DNA from 4 places in the Brevibacterium sp. SIMBA_078 genome. Region 4 is predicted to be linked to each of the others. Evidence: riboswitches for the same ligand, from Rfam matches in the RefSeq annotation. Region 4 holds a riboswitch; each other region holds the start of a gene.
The links. A riboswitch is a leader RNA that binds a small molecule or an ion and turns the genes downstream of it on or off. The one in region 4 is predicted to bind thiamine pyrophosphate.
Positions count from the first base shown of each region.

Region 1: linked by a shared signal. The riboswitch ahead of SB749_RS13035 (ECF transporter S component) and the one ahead of SB749_RS00510 (hydroxyethylthiazole kinase) in region 4 are both predicted to bind thiamine pyrophosphate.
Region 2: linked by a shared signal. The riboswitch ahead of thiC (phosphomethylpyrimidine synthase ThiC) and the one ahead of SB749_RS00510 (hydroxyethylthiazole kinase) in region 4 are both predicted to bind thiamine pyrophosphate.
Region 3: linked by a shared signal. The riboswitch ahead of thiO (glycine oxidase ThiO) and the one ahead of SB749_RS00510 (hydroxyethylthiazole kinase) in region 4 are both predicted to bind thiamine pyrophosphate.

Region 1 covers NZ_JAWRYQ010000003.1:254,621-258,811, forward strand. The annotation lists gene SB749_RS13025 (universal stress protein) at 1-186, shown strand, start outside; gene SB749_RS13030 (fibronectin type III domain-containing protein) at 223-2,163, opposite strand; TPP riboswitch at 2,310-2,418, shown strand; gene SB749_RS13035 (ECF transporter S component) at 2,441-3,070, shown strand; gene SB749_RS13040 (ABC transporter ATP-binding protein) at 3,070-4,191, shown strand, end outside.
Region 2 covers NZ_JAWRYQ010000001.1:1,626,787-1,630,977, reverse strand. The annotation lists gene SB749_RS07195 (M18 family aminopeptidase) at 117-1,421, shown strand; TPP riboswitch at 1,502-1,610, shown strand; gene thiC (phosphomethylpyrimidine synthase ThiC) at 1,606-3,414, shown strand; gene SB749_RS07185 (TAXI family TRAP transporter solute-binding subunit) at 3,507-4,191, opposite strand, start outside.
Region 3 covers NZ_JAWRYQ010000002.1:435,085-439,275, reverse strand. The annotation lists gene SB749_RS10340 (thiazole synthase) at 1-414, opposite strand, end outside; gene thiS (sulfur carrier protein ThiS) at 416-673, opposite strand; gene thiO (glycine oxidase ThiO) at 670-1,827, opposite strand; TPP riboswitch at 1,817-1,920, opposite strand; gene thiE (thiamine phosphate synthase) at 1,932-2,615, shown strand; gene SB749_RS10320 (ketopantoate reductase family protein) at 2,612-3,577, shown strand; gene SB749_RS10315 (DedA family protein) at 3,531-4,191, opposite strand, start outside.
Region 4 covers NZ_JAWRYQ010000001.1:114,432-118,622, forward strand. The annotation lists gene thiE (thiamine phosphate synthase) at 1-585, opposite strand, end outside; gene SB749_RS00510 (hydroxyethylthiazole kinase) at 582-1,511, opposite strand; TPP riboswitch at 1,499-1,632, opposite strand; gene SB749_RS00515 (DUF3800 domain-containing protein) at 1,893-2,360, shown strand; gene SB749_RS00520 (hypothetical protein) at 2,344-2,775, shown strand; gene SB749_RS00525 (sugar ABC transporter permease) at 2,939-4,150, opposite strand; gene SB749_RS00530 (ATP-binding cassette domain-containing protein) at 4,147-4,191, opposite strand, start outside.

The DNA of each region.
Region 1 (4,191 bases), on a different contig from region 4:
CTGACGGTGACCACCTCGGTGCCGGTCGGCGATCCCACGGAGACCCTCGTCGAGATCAGCTCGCGCGCACAGCTGACGGTGCTGGGCACCCGCGGGCGCGGACGGATCCGCAGCGCTCTGCTGGGATCCGTCTCGCGCGGGGTCCTCAACCACGCCGAAGGTCCGGTCATGGTGGTGCCGAGCTGATCGGCGGCGCCGTGCTGATCAGGAAGGCTGTGCTGATCAGCTGAGCCCGGCATCTCGGCGGCGACGGCTCACAACGAGGAGCGTCGCGCCGAGTGCCAGCGCCCCCGCCCCGACGGCCAAGGGCAGTGCAAGCCCACCGCCGGTGCGGGGCAGGTCTCCGTCCCCACCCGCCGAGGCGGTCCCAGAGGAGTCCGAATCATCATCCGTTCCTGCGGCGTTCGCCTCGGTCGCATCTGCCTCGGCGCCGGAGTCGGCGGTGCCGGCAGTTTCCGCACCTTCGTCCGAACCGTCCGAATCGCTCTCCGAACCGTCGGCTTCGGCTCCCGCCGCGCCGGCGTCTGCGTCTTCTCCCGCGCCATCTGCATCGACTCCGGCGCCGGCCTCTGGTCCGGCATCGGAACCATCCGCTTCAGCCCCGACCCCCGCACCGGCGTCTGATTCGGCGTCCGAACCATCCGCCTCGGCGTCGGCTTCTGTTCCAGCCCCGCCATCCGCGTCTGCACCGGCGTCGTCATCCGGGGCTGGATCTTCCGCCTCGGCGCGCCTGAGTTCGACATCGTCGATCTGCTCGGCTGCGGCCTGCGCTTCCGCGCGTTCACCATCGGCCGGCGCTCCGCCTGCCGGCACCTCATAGGTCGTCGCTCGCAGCGCTTCGTCGCTGACTCGAACCCGGGTGAAGGCGGGCACGTCGTTGTGGACGCTCTTGCCTTCCCAGTCGAGGCCGGGAACGTAGCCATAGAACTTCGACCCCGATGACGAGGTCAGCGTGAGGTAGAGCGTCTGCCCGTCTTCCTTCTCCTCCTCGGCTCCCGCTTCGGAGCCCTCAACGGGCTTGCCTTCGCCGTCCATGAGGAAGGTGCGGTTGTAGATGTGGTCGTGGCCGGAGACGACGAGGTCGATGTCATTGCGGGCCGCGACCGGAGGGATCTCCTTCCGCAGCCGCTTCACATCGAGGTCATCCCAGTGCGTGGCCGTCGAATAGATCGAGTGGTGGAATCCGAGAACCGTCCAGCGTGCCTGGTCACCGTGCTCGGCGACGACTTCGTCGATGAAATCGGCGTGGGCGTCCATGTCCGAACTGTTCGAATTGATGTTGAGGAACAGGACTCCGTCCTCGATGAACCAGTAGTCGCCGCCGGAGGTGATGACGCCGCCACCGCCGTGGTCCTGGCTGACATTGGGTCGGTTGAAGTGCTGTTCGTAGGCTTTCGATGACACATCGTGGTTGCCGATCGTCGTCGCCTGCGGGATCGTCCGGGTGGCTTCCGGTGCCAGGTACTGTGCGTACTGCTCCTGGTTGCCGGCGGAGTTGACCTGGTCTCCCAGCGAGTAGAAGAAGCTCGGGTCGTCGGCGGTGGCCACGGCCGAACTCAGGGTCCGGTCCCAACCGGCGGCGTCGTCGGGGTCTCCGCCTCCGGCGCCGACCTGGGGGTCGCCGAAGACGAGGAATTCGTCGTCTCCTCCGGACGATCCTGTGGTGAACTGCTGCACCTCGGTGAATCCGTCCTCTTCGTTGCCGACCTGGTAGGCGTATTCGGTGTCGGGCTCGAGGTCGGTCATGTTCGCATGGTTGAAGTGACGCTTGAGGTCGGTGGCAAGGCCGGAGTCCGTGGTCACAGCCCTGTCAGCATCGGCGGGGAGCTTTCCGCCGTCGACCTCACTGGCCGGCGCCCACCGGACCTCTCCCCCACCGGAGCTCTCACTCATCCACGAGAGGTTGCGCGCAGTGGGGTCGGCGCCGACCTGCAGCACCGCATCGGTGATCGCTTCGCTTCCCGCATCCGCCTCGGCGGGCGAATCCGTCCGGTCCGGGCTGGGAGTCTGAGCAGTGTCGGCATTCGTGCCCTGGGTCGCGGTCGACCCTCCGGAACCGAGAGATGGTTCGGCACGCACGGGCACCGGGGCCGCCACCAGAGCGGCGAGCAGGGTAGCGGCGGACAGGGCACTGAGCGGTCTCTTCAGTCGATGCGTATTCACCCGCCTATTCCTACTGACCAGTAGTGTCCGGTCGTTCGAGGACCGTCGACGGGAAGGGAAACGGGAAGTGAATCCTCGATGACCGACCCCGGACTCCGCGTCGTTTCCGATCCCAGCCTCCGCGTCGCTCCCCTGTTGTACAGTGGTGGCTACGACAGGGGAGCGCCGTCAGGGGCGCTGAGAGTGCAGAAGAAGCTGCAGACCCTCGAACCTGATGTGGTTAGCACCGCCGAAGGAAGTCGAGACTCTTCACCCCTCCTTGAAATGAGGAGGCACGATGCCGAATACCACCACGCCGAACACCACCCCCACCTCTTCACGCGCCCTCACCGCGGCGCCGAAATCCAAACAGTGGCGGGTGGTCGACTATGTCACCACCGCCGTTCTCGGCATTGCCGTGGGGCTCGTGTTCTGGGTGTTGGCGCTGAGCTGGAAGGTCCTCGAACTCGCCTTCCAGGCATTCCCGCCGTCGATCGGTCTCATCGCAGGACTCTGGGTCCTTGCTGGCCCGCTGGCCGGGGCGATCATCCGCAAACCCGGTGCCGCGCTCCTGTGCGAACTCATCGCCGCCATCGTCGAAGCCGTCCTCGGCTCCCACTTCGGAGCGACAGTTCTGCTCTCGGGTCTCCTGCAGGGCCTCGGTGCCGAACTCGTCTTCGCCGCCTTCGGCTACAAGCGCTTCACCCTGTGGGTCACCGCGGCCTCGGGGATGCTGGCCGCGGCGTTCATGGCCGTGAGCGAGAACATCATGTACAACGCGGAATGGCAGTTCGGCTTCCAGGCGATCTACGCCGTCTGCGCGATCGTCTCCGGTCTCGGCATCTCCGGAATCGGCGCTTGGTTCGCCTACCGGGCGATCGCGGCCACCGGAGCGCTCAGCTCCTTCGCTTCCGGCCGTCTGCGCTGATGGCACTGCCGATCACGGCTTCCGGCTTCTCGTGGACGCACACCGACCGTGACGTGCCTGCGGTCGGTCCACTCGATCTGCAGATCGCCGCCGGTGAGAAAGTGCTGCTGCTCGGTGCCTCCGGGGCCGGCAAATCGACGTTCCTCCACGCCGTCGCCGGCGTCCTGCCCGAGGAATCGGGTGAGGCCACCGGTGAACTCCTCGTCGGCGGTGAGGAACCGAACCCTCGCCGAGACAGCACCGGGCTGGTCCTCCAAGATCCCGATTCGCAGGTGATCTTCTCCCGCATCGGTGATGACGTGGCGTTCGGGATGGAGAACCTCGGATTCCCGGCCGAGGCAATCGAGGCTCAGGTGCCCAGATCTCTGCAGGCGTTGGGGCTCGATCTGCCGCCGGAGCATCCGAGTGCTGCGCTGTCCGGTGGGCAGAAGCAGCGGCTGGCTCTGGCCGGGGTCCACGCGATGGCCCCCGAGGTCATCGTCCTCGACGAGCCGACGGCCAATATCGATCCCGCCTCGGCGACCGAGGTCCGCGATGCCGTGCTCACCGTGCAGGCCGCGACCGCGGCGACAATGCTCGTCGTCGAGCACCGGGTCGAACTGTGGATCGATCACGTCGACCGGGTCATCGTGCTCGGCCGCGAAGGCATCGCAGCCCAAGGTCCGCCCGCGCAGGTCTTCTCCGATCCCGACCTGACCGAAACACTCGTCAACTGCGGAATCTGGATGCCGCAGCACTCCCCCGCCCCGCGCCGAGGCGGAACCGCAGGAATCGGCGGAACGTCGGGCCGCCTCGGCGAGGTTCTGCTGCGCACAGATCGGCTCAGCGTTGCCCGACCGCGCATGGCCACCCCCGCTGCGACCGACCTGGACCTGAGTCTGCGCGCTGGTCAGGCGCTCGGAATCGTCGGTGCGAACGGGGCGGGCAAATCGACCACGGCCCTGACCTTGGCGGGCCTGCTGCCCGAATTCTCCGGGCAGGTCCTCGCCGAGGCGGCCCTGCGAGAAGGAGCCAAACGACCCCGGCCGTTCGCCTGGCCGTCGAAGCAGCTGGCGGCGCGTATCGGCATGGTCTTCCAGGAACCGGCCCACCAGTTCCTCACCTCGAGCGTGGCGGCCGAA
Region 2 (4,191 bases), 1.5 Mb from region 4:
CGCTGGTGCGGTCGCAGGGTCGCTGCCCCCGCCTGATTCTCGGACGCGGTGGCAACCCGTCGCCTGAGACCTGATCTTCTTCACCTCCAAACTACCGCAAACGATAGGCTGGGGAAATGAATGAATCACTCCCGAGACCGGATGCGGCCGCGACGACAGCGGCCGACCTCGGCGACTTCGTCAGCGCATCTCCCAGCTCGTACCACGCGGTGGACACGGCAGCGAAACGCCTGGAAGGGGCCGGTTTCTCCCGCCTCGACGAGTCCGTCCCCTGGGCGCTGACGCCAGGGACCGGACACTACGTCATCCGCGACGGCGCGCTCATCGCATGGATGAATCCCACGGTCACCGAGGCGGCTCCCCGGTTCCGTGTGTTCGGTTCCCACACCGACTCCCCGGCGTTCAAACTCAAACCCGGCGGTGAGTTCACCGCCGAAGGCACCCGCCAGGTCGGGGTGGAGATCTACGGCGGGCCGCTGCTGAATTCGTGGCTCGACCGTGAGCTCGCATTCGCGGGTCGACTCAGCCTCGCCGACGGCAGCATCGTACTCGCCCGCACCGGGCCGATCGCTCGCATCCCGCAGCTCGCGATCCACCTCGACCGGCAGGTCAACGAGGGTCTGACCCTGGACAAGCAGCGTCACACCACTCCCGTCATCGGTCTGGCCGACCTCGCCGAGGCAGACATCATCGAACTGCTCGCAGAGTCGGCCGGGGTCGATGCCGAGTCCGTCGTCGGCCACGATGTCTACACCATTCCCGTTCAGGAGCCGGCCCTCTTCGGTGCCGCCGAGGAGTTCTTCGCCTCGCCGAGGCTGGACAACCTTCTGTCCGTGCACGCCGGCGTCACCGCTCTCACCCAGCTCGATGCCGACGGGCTCGACGGCATCCCCCTGTTCGCGGCGTTCGATCATGAGGAGATCGGGTCGAATTCGCGCTCGGGCGCGTGCGGTCCGTTCCTCGCCGATGTCACCGAGCGCATCGTCGCCTCCTTGCTGCCGCAGTCGACGCGCAGCGATTATCTCGCGTCGATGGCCACCTCGGTGTGCGTCTCCTCCGATGCCGGGCATGCTGCCCATCCGAACTATCCGGAACGGCACGATCCGCATGTCCGCCCCCGCCTCGGCGGCGGTCCCCTGCTCAAGCTCAATGCTCAGCAGCGCTACGCCACGGATGCGGTCGGCACCGCGGTGTGGTCGCAGGCGTGCGCGGCCGCCGGAGTCGAATACCAGGATTTCGTCTCTAACAATGCGATGCCCTGCGGGTCGACGATCGGACCGCTGACCGCGACCCGTCTGGGAATGACCACCGTCGACGTCGGTCCTGCCCTGTACTCGATGCACTCGGCACGCGAAATGGTCGCGGTCTCTGACGTCGCCGCTCTCGGCGCGGCCGCGAAGGCGTTCCTCCAGGGCAGCTGACCGCCGCGCCGCATTTCCGGCGGGACTCGATTCCGCCGAAAGTGCAGTTGTCCTCACTGCGTCAGTCGTGATACGAATTGCACGACCCCACGGGAGCCCGCTGCAAGGGCTGAGATCGGACTGGATCGTCCGAGACCGTAGAACCTGATCCGGTTGATACCGGCGTAGGAAGTGAGGACTGCAGATGACTGCATTCACCCCGGAAACCCCTGCCCCTGCCACGACTTCGGCCTCCGCACCTTCGCACGACGAATTCACCCTCGAGCAGTATCCGACGCATTCGCCGGCATGGGTTGATGACGAGGAACACGGCATCCGCGTTCCCGTGACCCGCATCGAACTCGAGGACTCGAACGGCCGGGCGAACGATCCCGTCGACGTCTACCGCACCGTCGGACCGGGCAGTCTCCCGGAAGAGGGACTGCCCGCTCTGCGGTTCCCGTGGATCGAGAACCGCCTCGACACTGAGACCTACGACGCCCGCGGCCACCGCATCGCCGACGACGGTCGTGCCGCCGTCCGCCGAGGTGCCCCGTCGCAGCAGTGGAAGGGACGCAAACCGGTCCCCCGTCGGGCCAAGTCCGGCCGCACGGTGACCCAGATGCACTACGCAAGGCAGGGCATCATCACCCCGGAGATGCGGTTCGTCGCGCTCCGCGAACAGTGCGATGTCGAACTCGTCCGTGCCGAGCTCGCCGCCGGTCGCGCGATCATCCCGAACAACATCAACCACCCCGAATCAGAGCCGATGATCATCGGCAAAGCGTTCCTCGTCAAGATCAACGCGAACATCGGCAATTCCGCGGTCACCAGCTCCATCGCCGAGGAGGTGCAGAAGCTGCGATGGGCCGCGAAGTGGGGTGCCGACACCCTCATGGATCTGTCGACCGGCAATGACATCCACACCACCCGGGAGTGGATCATCCGCAATTCGCCGATCCCCATCGGCACCGTCCCGATCTATCAGGCGCTGGAGAAGGTCGACGGCGATGCGAACGCGCTGACCTGGGAGGTCTATCGCGACACAGTCATCGAGCAGTGCGAGCAGGGTGTCGACTACATGACCGTGCACGCCGGTGTGCTGCTGCGCTACGTTCCGCTCACGGCCGACCGGGTCACCGGGATGGTCTCGCGCGGCGGGTCCATCATGGCCGGCTGGTGCCTTGCCCACCACGAGGAGAACTTCCTCTACACCCACTTCGATGAACTCTGTGAGATCTTCGCTCGCTATGATGTCGCTTTCTCACTCGGCGACGGACTGCGGCCGGGTTCTATCGCCGATGCCAACGATGCCGCCCAGTTCGCCGAGCTCGACACTCTCGCCGAACTCACCGAACGCGCGTGGGCCCACGACGTCCAGGTGATGGTCGAAGGGCCCGGGCACATTCCGCTCCACCTCGTGCGGGAGAACGTCGAACGTCAGCAGGAGCTCTGCCACGGTGCGCCGTTCTACACCTTGGGTCCGCTGGTCACGGACATCGCGCCCGGATACGACCACATCACCTCGGCGATCGGGGCGACGGAGATCGCCCGCTACGGCACGGCGATGCTCTGCTACGTCACCCCGAAGGAGCATCTCGGTCTGCCCGACCGCGACGACGTCAAGACTGGAGTGATCACGTACAAGATCGCCGCGCATGCCGCCGATATCGCGAAGGGCCACCCCGGTGCGACAGTCCGTGATGATGCACTGTCGAAGGCTCGGTTCGAATTCCGGTGGCGTGACCAGTTCGCCCTCGGTCTCGATCCGGAGACCGCCGAGGCGTTCCACGACGAGACGCTCCCGGCCGAACCGGCGAAGACCGCGCACTTCTGTTCGATGTGCGGTCCGAAGTTCTGCTCGATGCGCATCTCCCAGGACATCCGCGACACCTACGGCAGCGCCGAGGCGCAGGAAGCCCTGGCCGGAATGCGGCAGAAGAGCCGCGAGTTCCTCCCATCGGGAGGCGAGGTCTACCTGCCCGATCCGACCGTCGGGCTCAAAGCAGACTGACCGTCGTTCAAGGCGTGGCGCGTCGATCGAACTGTGCACGAGTCGACAGACGCGCCAACCCTTGATTCAACGGGGCCGGCCAGCCCAACCTCCTACTTGTTCAGTTCGTCCAGTGCCTTCTGCGAACCCGGGTGCAGCTTGATCGGCTCCGGCGGCTCGGCGGTGTCGAGGTTGATCTCCTTCGCCGCAGCATGCACCTTGACCAGATCGTCCTTCTTGTCGAAGAGGAGCTTCGTCAGAGCACAGGCCGTGCCTTCGTCCATGTCGTTGCGGACCATGAGCACGTTCGGGGTGACGATCGTCTTCACCGTGTCAACGCCCTTGTACGTGTCACCGGGGATCTCGGCCACCTCGTAGACGGGGTTGATCTCCTTCATCTTCCCTTCGAGGTCGGAGATGTCGAGGATCTCGACGTCCTTGCCGTTCGAAGTGAAGAGATCGGTGACGCCTGCCGTGGGCAGTCCGCCGGACCACACCATGCCGTCGATGGTTCCGTCCTTCATCCCGTCGACGGTCTTCGACAGGTCGAGGCGCTGTTTGGTCACGTCCCCGTCCTTGAGCCCGGCGGATTCGATGAGACGGTTCGCGATGACCTCGGTGCCGGACTTCGGCGATCCGGTCGAGATCGTCTTGCCCTTGAAGTCCTCGACCGAGTCGATCTTGGCATCCTTTCGCACGACGACGTGAGTGTAGTTGTCGTAGATGCGCGAGAGCGCGGAGATGTCCTCGGCCTCCTTGAAGTCCTCATTGCCCGACACTGCGTCGGCAGCGGTATCG
Region 3 (4,191 bases), on a different contig from region 4:
TTTTGCCAGGGCCGGATCGTCGTTCGTGTAGGCGAAGACCGTGAACCCGTCGAGGACGAGTTCCTCGGCTGCGGCGAAGAGTTCGATGGGGTCCGGCAACAGGGTGTCCTCATCGGCGATGACCTCGAGCTTCACCCAGTTCGTCTCCAGAGCCTCTCGAGCCAGTCGGGCGGTGAGCACGGCATCCCTGGCCGTATAGCAGCCGGCCGTGTTCGGCAGCACCCGAATACCCAGACGCTGGAGCATGGTGAAGACCGAGTCCCGGGACTCAGCGTCGAAACGGCGCATCGCCACAGTCGTCAGCTCGGTTCCCGAAGCCACGAGTGCGTCTTCGAGGATGCTCAGGGAACTCGCCCCTCCCGTGCCCATCACGAGGCGAGACGACATCTCCACATTATCGATCGTCCAGGTCATCTCAGCCTCCCTGCACAGCGGTGACGATGTCGACGGTGTGCCCATCGGCAAGGGTGAGAGAGGACCAGGTGCCGCGACGGATGACTTCACCGTCGACGGCCAGGGCGATGCCCAATCGTCCACCGTCGGCCGCTGTCCCATCGGGATTCAGTTCCCGTCCGGTGACCTCGGCGACGAGGTCGAGCGCCGAGGTGGCACCCGACAGCTCATGGCGATCGCCATTGAGGACGATGGTCGGTGAGTGGTCGCGGTCGGTCATGAGATGCTCCTCATCGGGTAGGCAGTGGTGTGTTCTGTGGTGAAGCGGTGCGGGGACACGGACTCGAGCGCCCCATCGGGGGACCAGCCGGAATCGACGCCCAAGGTGATCTCGGCGCCGAGCCGGCCACCGAACGGGGCCAAGAGGATGCCGTGGCGGAAATACCCTGTGCTCACGATGCAGCCGGGATCGATGCGGCCGATCATCGGCAGATCGTCGGGCGAGCCGGGTCGGGCACGGGTGGTGATATCGGTGATCTCCGCGTCGAGGATTCCCGGGACCAATCGCTGCCCGTCGGCGAGCAGTCGGTGGAGCGCCCCGGCCGGAGTGCCGGAGAGTCCGTCCTCACGCGAACTGGCACCGAGCACGATCTCGCCATCGGGGCGGGGGACCAAATAGACGGAGCGACCGTTGACCAGCCCGCGGATGGTTCGGCTCAGCAGCGGAGCCGCCTCGGCGGGGGCGCGCAGTCGCAGAACATCACCCCAGACCTCACGCAGAGGCAGCTGTGGGGCACCGACGATCGCGGACACAGCGCTGCCGGCGCAGATGACCACCTGATCGGCCTCCAGCCGGCGGCCGTCGCCCAGCTCGACTCCCACAGTCGTATCGCCGTCCTTGACCAGTCCGGCCGCGCGCTGGCGAACGAAGCCACCTGAATCAGAGGACAGGACAGTCAGCAATGCGGCAGTGAGCCGACGGGGGTCGATCGAGTGATCGCCTGGAATGTGCACGGCCCCGGCCACGGCAGGCGACAACGACGGCTCAACCCGGCGGGCAGCGCTGCCGGTGATGAGCTCGGTGGCGAAACCGGATCGGGATTGTGCATCGCGCAGCTCCCGCAGAGCTTGCAGATCAGCTCGGTCACCGGCGCACACCAATGTGCCGGCATCCGAAAAACCGAGATCGCTGCCGGCGGCGCTCGCCACCTCGGCGGAGAACTGAGGATACATCTGCGCGGAGGCCCGCATCAGCGGGTACAGGGGAGTCTGCCCCCAGACCACCTCGGCGGCGGGAGCCAGCATCCCCGCAGCAGCATGGCTCGCACCCTGGGCGGGCGCAGGATCGATGATGGTGACTTCGGCGCCGAGGCGGTGCAGATACCAGGCCGTGGACAGGCCGATGATCCCGGCGCCGACGACAATGACTCTCACAGCTTCTCCCTCCGGCGGCATGATCCGCATCAGGTCTGACGGTCGGCTCTTACGCCCTCTCAGCCTCGTTGGGAGGCTCCCGCGAACTCCTCTACTCTATGACCATGACCACACAGATGCCACCGCGCACCGCAGCGCGGCAGACGAAAAGAGCCTGGAGAGAGGCCCGACTGGCGGAGGCGAAGCTCTACCTGTGCACCGATGCCCGGACCGGTCAGGACGACCTCGCCGAGTTCCTCGACGCCGCCTACCGTGGGGGAGTCGACATCATCCAACTGCGGGACAAGAGCCTCGAGGCCCGCGCCGAGATCGCGGCCTTGGAGGTCCTCAAAGATGTCGCCGCCGATCACGACAAGCTCTTCTCAGTCAATGACCGTGCCGACGTCGCGCTGCTGACCGACGCCGACGTCTTCCACGTCGGTCAAGGCGACCTCACCAGTGCTCAGGCCAGGGCCGTGCTCGGACCCGATGTCATCCTCGGTCGCTCGACGCATTCCCGCGAGCAGGCGCTCGCCGCCGAGGCGGACCCGGAGACCGACTATTTCTGTGTCGGGCCGGTCTGGGAGACCCCGACGAAGCCCGGCCGTGCTTCTGTGGGGACGGCTCTGCTGACCGCCACCGCCGCCAAGGCGGCCAAACCGTGGTTCGCGATCGGTGGTATTGCGACCGGGGAGAGGCTGGACGCGATCCGTCAGGCGGGCGCGAGGCGTGCCGTCGTCGTCCGTGCGATAACCTCGGCTGAGGATCCCGCTGCGGCCGCGCGGGAGCTCAAGGAGGAGTTGGAATGACCCAAGCAGCTGACAGCGCATCCGACGGAATCAGCACTGGTGCCGACCTGTCGATTCTCATCGCCGGGGCGGGGGCCACCGGCGGAGCGTTCGGCACCTATCTGCAGGAGGCCGGACGTGATGTCACTTTCCTGCTCCGGCAGGCACGGGCGGAGACGGTCCGCGCGGAGGGACTGCGCTTCACTGCACCCGGTGATGATCGGACGAATCAGGTCGATGTCATCACCGCTGAGGAGCTCGCAGCCGCACCACGAACTTTCGACCTCGTCATCGTCGCGGTCAAAGCGGGTGGACTCGACTTGGTCATCGCCGATATCGGACCGGCTGTCGGCGAACAGACGACGATCATCCCGTTCCTCAACGGCATGGCTCAGATCGAGAAGCTGCAGAGCAGATACCCCGGACAGGTGCTCGGCGGGTTCGTCAAGATCGTCGGCACAATCAGGGACGGAGCTGTCGTCCAGCTCACCGACATGGCCGTGATGACTATCGGAGATCTCCACGGCGCTGAAATGCCCACACGCATCTCCGAAGCGCTCGATGTCCCCGGTTTCAAACTGCAGACCGTCGACGGCATCATCGATGGGCTGTGGGAGAAATGGATCTTCATCGCCGCGGCGGGAGTCGTCACCTGCCTGTTCCGCGCCCCGGTCGGAGCGATCATGGAAGCCGGCGGCAGGTCGCACGTGCATGCCATCGTCGATGAGCTCGAAGCCGTGGCGGCTGCGGCCGGACACTCGGTGTCGGAAGCCTCCCACACCATGACAATCAAGATGCTCACCGAGGATGGTTCGGCCTTCACCTCATCTCTCTACCGGGATGTGACGGCAGGGCTGCCGAGCGAAACGGAGCACATCCTCGGCGACCTGTCGCTCAAGGCGGAGGAACTGGGAGTGGCGACTCCGCTGCTCGACCTCACGCTTGTGCAGCTGCGGGCAGGGGAAGCCCAGAAGCGGCTCTGACTTCGGCTGTGCCCGTGCGCAGCATCGCCAGATACGGCTCCTGCGGCTGAGTGTGTTCGACGTCGGACGAACCGTGCGCGGCGGTGAACGTGACCATGGGGACGCCGTCGACATCATCGAGGACGAGCAGCGTCTCGTACCCGCCCGGACCCAGCGAATGGGAGCTTCCTGTCGGCAGGTCGAAGACGAGGCGTTCCACCGGACTGTCCGGTTCGGGTGGGCGGTGCATCTCCTGTGCCGCCACATCGGCGAACTGTTCGGCGGTGATGAGGTAGGCCTTGGCGGGGGTCGGCCCCGGGACGGAATGATCGTAGAAGGCCATGCCGCCGCCCCACACCTTGGACTCGCCGGCGAAGTAGATCGTTCCGGGCAGTTCGATCCCTGCCTCGGCGCGGGGCAGTGTTCCGTCCCTGGCACCGGGGTAGGTCACCATCGCCCCGGGCGGTCGCCCGCCCTGCAGATAGCAGGAGAGCCGATCGCGAGCCATGTTCGATCCGTAGCTGACGTACCACACATATGTTTGAGACATCCCTGCCATCGTGACATCTCGGTCTTGGAATTTGGTGAACCGGTGACGTGCGCGTCCTCTGCCGCGCCGGCGCAATCGGCGGACG
Region 4 (4,191 bases):
CACCAGTTCGCCGAGGCGGTCCGGTCCGATTCCGTCGGGGGCGTCGGCTTTCGTGGAGGTGTCGTAGACGGGTCCGATGCCGACGAGGTCGACGACTCCGGAGTCGCGAGCGGCGGCGAATTCGTCGCTGTGCGCGGCAGAGAGACCGATGAGCGGTGCCGCACCCAGGGCGGCGCGCACCTCGGCGACGGTGGTGTCAGTTTGGCCGACGTGGATGTGCACGTTCTCGCCTTCGTCGATGAGACGGCGGGCCACTTCGACGCGGTCGTTGAGGACGACGGGGACCGTGCGGTCGGTGTCGCGGGTGGCGGCATCGACGGCGGAGATGACCTGGCGGGTGAGCGAGTAGAAGCCTGCATCGTCGATGTCCTTGTCGCGGACCTGGACGATGCCCACTCCCCCGGCGACGGCGGCCTGCACGGTCTCGGCGACGCTGCGGCCGGCGGCCTCGCATTGCGCGGAGTCGGTGACGAGGTAGAGGCGCGTGTCGATTCCGGCGAAGCGGTCGGTCGCGTCTGCTCGGTCGTTCACGGTCGCGCTGTCGTCGGCCGGGTTGTCAGCGATATGGGCGGAACCGGCGGTCATGCCTGGACGCCTTTGCTGGCGGTTTCATTCGCAGAAGTGAGCGTGTCGAGACTGATTCTCGCCTGTGCGAGTCGACTGCCGTCGACGGTGTGGAGCGCATCGAGGAAGTTCACCGAGTAGCTGCCCGGCCCCTTCGCACCGTCGGCGGCGAGTTCCCCGGCGACCGCGAAGTGGGCGTGGGCGGCGACGACAGCTTCGAATCTCGCCGAGGCGGCCCCACCGAGCGCGGACTGCTCAGCGGCGTTGACCGCTGAGACGTCGGCGTCGGGGTCGGCCAGTCCGGCGCGGGCGGCGGCCAAGTAGCCGACGGTGACGGCGCCGAGTGAGCAGCCGGTGCCGATGACCAGCGGCATGAACTCATGTCCGCCGGAGATGCGGGCGACGTGGTCGGTGCCGTCGATGTGGGCGACGACGGCATCGGTGGGTCCGGAGACGGCGACGATGGCACCGGTTTCCCGGGCCAGTTTCGCGGCGGCGGGAAGGACGGCGTCGACTTCGTCGGTGGAGTCGACTCCGCGTCCACCGAGTCCGACTGCGGCGAGTGCGGCGATCTCGGAGGCGTTGCCGCGGATGGCGGTCGGGTGATCGGCGGCGGCGCGGCGGATGCGGGAGGTGCGGAAGTCGACGGCACCGACGCTCACGGGGTCGAGGACCCAGGGTTTTCCGGCGGCGTTGGCGACGTCGATGGCGGCATCGGCGGCGAGCAGCTGGTGGTTCGAGGCGGTTCCGAAGTTGACGAGAATTCCGCTGGCGATTCCGGCGAACTGTCCGGCATCGGCCTCGTGGTCGAGCATTGCCGGGGAGGCGCCGATGGCCAGGAGCACGTTGGCGCTGAACTGCTGCACGACGGTGTTCGTGATGCACTGGATGAGTGGGTTGCTTGCGCGCAGTCGCGCATTCGCAGAACGCAGGTCGAAGTCAACCATGACGATCCCTTCGCTAGTATGGCCCAGATCAGGTTCGATGGGTGTTCTCTCAGCCTCGTTGTCCTCCGTGCGCAGCGTCTTGGTGCGAACGGATCCTCATGAGGCACCCCATGTCATTGGCTCCGACTGTATCAGCCCGCCCGGACACGGGCGACTTCCACAGTCACAAGGTCAAGTCGGGGAATGAGCGCCGCTCCCCGTTGTGCGCCATGCTGGCCGATAGGTCCCCGTACAAGACTGATTGCACGGACCTCCGTGCTGTGAGATTATCGAAGTGGTAGCAAGGAGTTCACCTCCTAGAGCGCCAAGTCGCAAGCCCACGTCTCAGACGTGGGTTTTTGCGTTGGGCCTCGTGTCAGAGCCGCTGGGTAGAGTTTGCCCATGCTGCTCGCCTATATCGATGAGATCGGTGAACCCGGCCCGTACGTCGCCAAAGACCACCCGAGATTTAACACCAATCCCGTCTTCGGCTATGCAGGCTTCGTCATTCCCGAAAGCTCGGCTCGGAGATTCGGTCAGATCTTTACAGCAGAGAAGCGACGTGTCTTTGCCAGCGAGCTTCGGGGCGTAGAGAACCCGGGCCGCTGGGAGCGAAAGGGCTCAGATATCTTCACCCCAGACGCTTGGCGAAGATACGGTGAGCAGATCCGTGTCTTTCGCGGACTGATCAACAGGCTCGCAGAACTGAGCGGACACGTCTTCTTCGATGCCGAACAGAAGGAGGTCGGCACCAGGAAGCAAGTGCGGCTCTCCGATGAGCAGCGCTATGCGAGAGTCGGTCAATCGTCTCTGTCGTCACGCGGACAATTGCGGCGAGAATCTACTGATGCTAATGGACCAGATCAATGAGAAGCAACGGGCTGCAAGAGTAGCGTCGATATACGCACACATATTCTCGCGTGCCCAAGAATTCAGGGAAATGAATGCTGCCATTGAGCCGCCCATGCACATCGACAGTGCTCTCAGCTCCAATATTCAGTTTGCCGATTGGATAGCAGCATCTGTCAGCCGAGCCATCGACTACCAACTCGAACGCGGATCAAGGTACGACTGGGTACCTCAGGCCCTCGGCAGCCACATGCACCATCGCATCACACACGAATCCAAGCTTCGTCTCTGGCAGAGTTCGCTGGGCGATCTGAACAACTTCGACGTATTCAAAGCCGAGAGGCCTTACCTGGACCGACTTCAAAATGGATCCATGAGCCCCGAAGATCTCGCAAAACTTGAGAGGATCAAGCACGCATCCATGAAGCGTCGCTGACGCTCCGCAGAACGAGCTACTGGAACCGCGACGTGTTCAAGTGCTCCACGTAAGCACTCGAGAAGCTCGCGAGCGGGCTGCTCAAATCCGAGATGGCCATCTGTACGGAGCCATTTCGGAGCTGAGCGACCCGCTCGGCGGAATTCCGAGGGCGGGCTTCCCGCTACCCGCGCCCGACGTACCTCTGACCGCGGCGGCTGAGCGCATCGACGACGACTGCGGTGAGCAGCACGAGTGCCGTGATGATCTGCTGTGCATCGGAGTTGAAGCCGATGAGGTAGAGACCGTTGTTGATCGCACCGACGACCAGAGCACCGAGCACGGCTGCCCAAGCAGTTCCGCGACCGCCGAACAGCGAGGTACCGCCGATGACGGCTGCAGCGATCGCATTGAGCAGGTCCTGCGTGCTCACCAGCGTCGATCCCGCATTCGTCGTCACACCGGTCTTGATGAAACCGAACAGTGCGGCCAGCACTCCGGCGGCCATGAACACGCTGATGCGCACCCAGGTCACGCGGATGCCAGCGCGCCGGGCGGCTTCGACCTTGCCGCCGACGGCGTAGATCGACCGGCCATAGCGGGTCTTGCGCAGCACGAGATCGATGATGATCGCGATGACGATCATGAGGAAGAACGGCATCGCCAGACCGAAGTCCTGATTGACGAGGATGAGGAACCCGAACACGATCGCGGCCAGCAGCACGATCCGCACGATCACAGAGGTCCAGCTCGGAGCGCTGAGACCCTCCCGGTGGCGGCGCAGCTTCGAATAGATGATGCCGCCGCCGAAGCCGATGATCGCGACGGCGCCGAAGATATAGGCCCAGATCGCCGGGAAGTAGAAGCTCGCGAAGTCGAAGGCGAAGGTGTCCGACATCGACAGGTTCTTCTGCGTGCCGAGAGTCGTGAGGGTCAGACCGGTGAACGCGAGCAGACCGGCCAAGGTGACGACGAACGCCGGGATGCCGACGACGGCGAAGAACCAACCTTGAATCGCGCCGACGACCAGGCCGAGCAGCAGCATGATGATCAGTGCCAGGGCCGGCGGCACACCTTGTCTCACCACCAGAACTCCGAGCAGCGAGGCGGCCAGACCTCCCAACTGCGCCAGAGACAGATCGATCTCGCCGAGGAGCAGGATGAGGTTGATGCCGAGAGCCAGGATCGCGAGGAACGCGACCTGAGTGGAGAGGTTGACGAGGTTGGCCGGAGAGATGAAGTTCGAGTCGGCCGACTGGAACACGATGACGATGACGATGAGAGCGAGGATGACCGGGAACGACCCCAGCTGCCCCTCTTTGACCCGGCGGACGAAGGTGCCGACCACACCTTCGGACGAGATCCGCTCATCGGTGATGAAGGAATTGCGGGTCATCGGCGCTCACCCCTCCGTGCGGCGCGTTTGGTCACGACGTT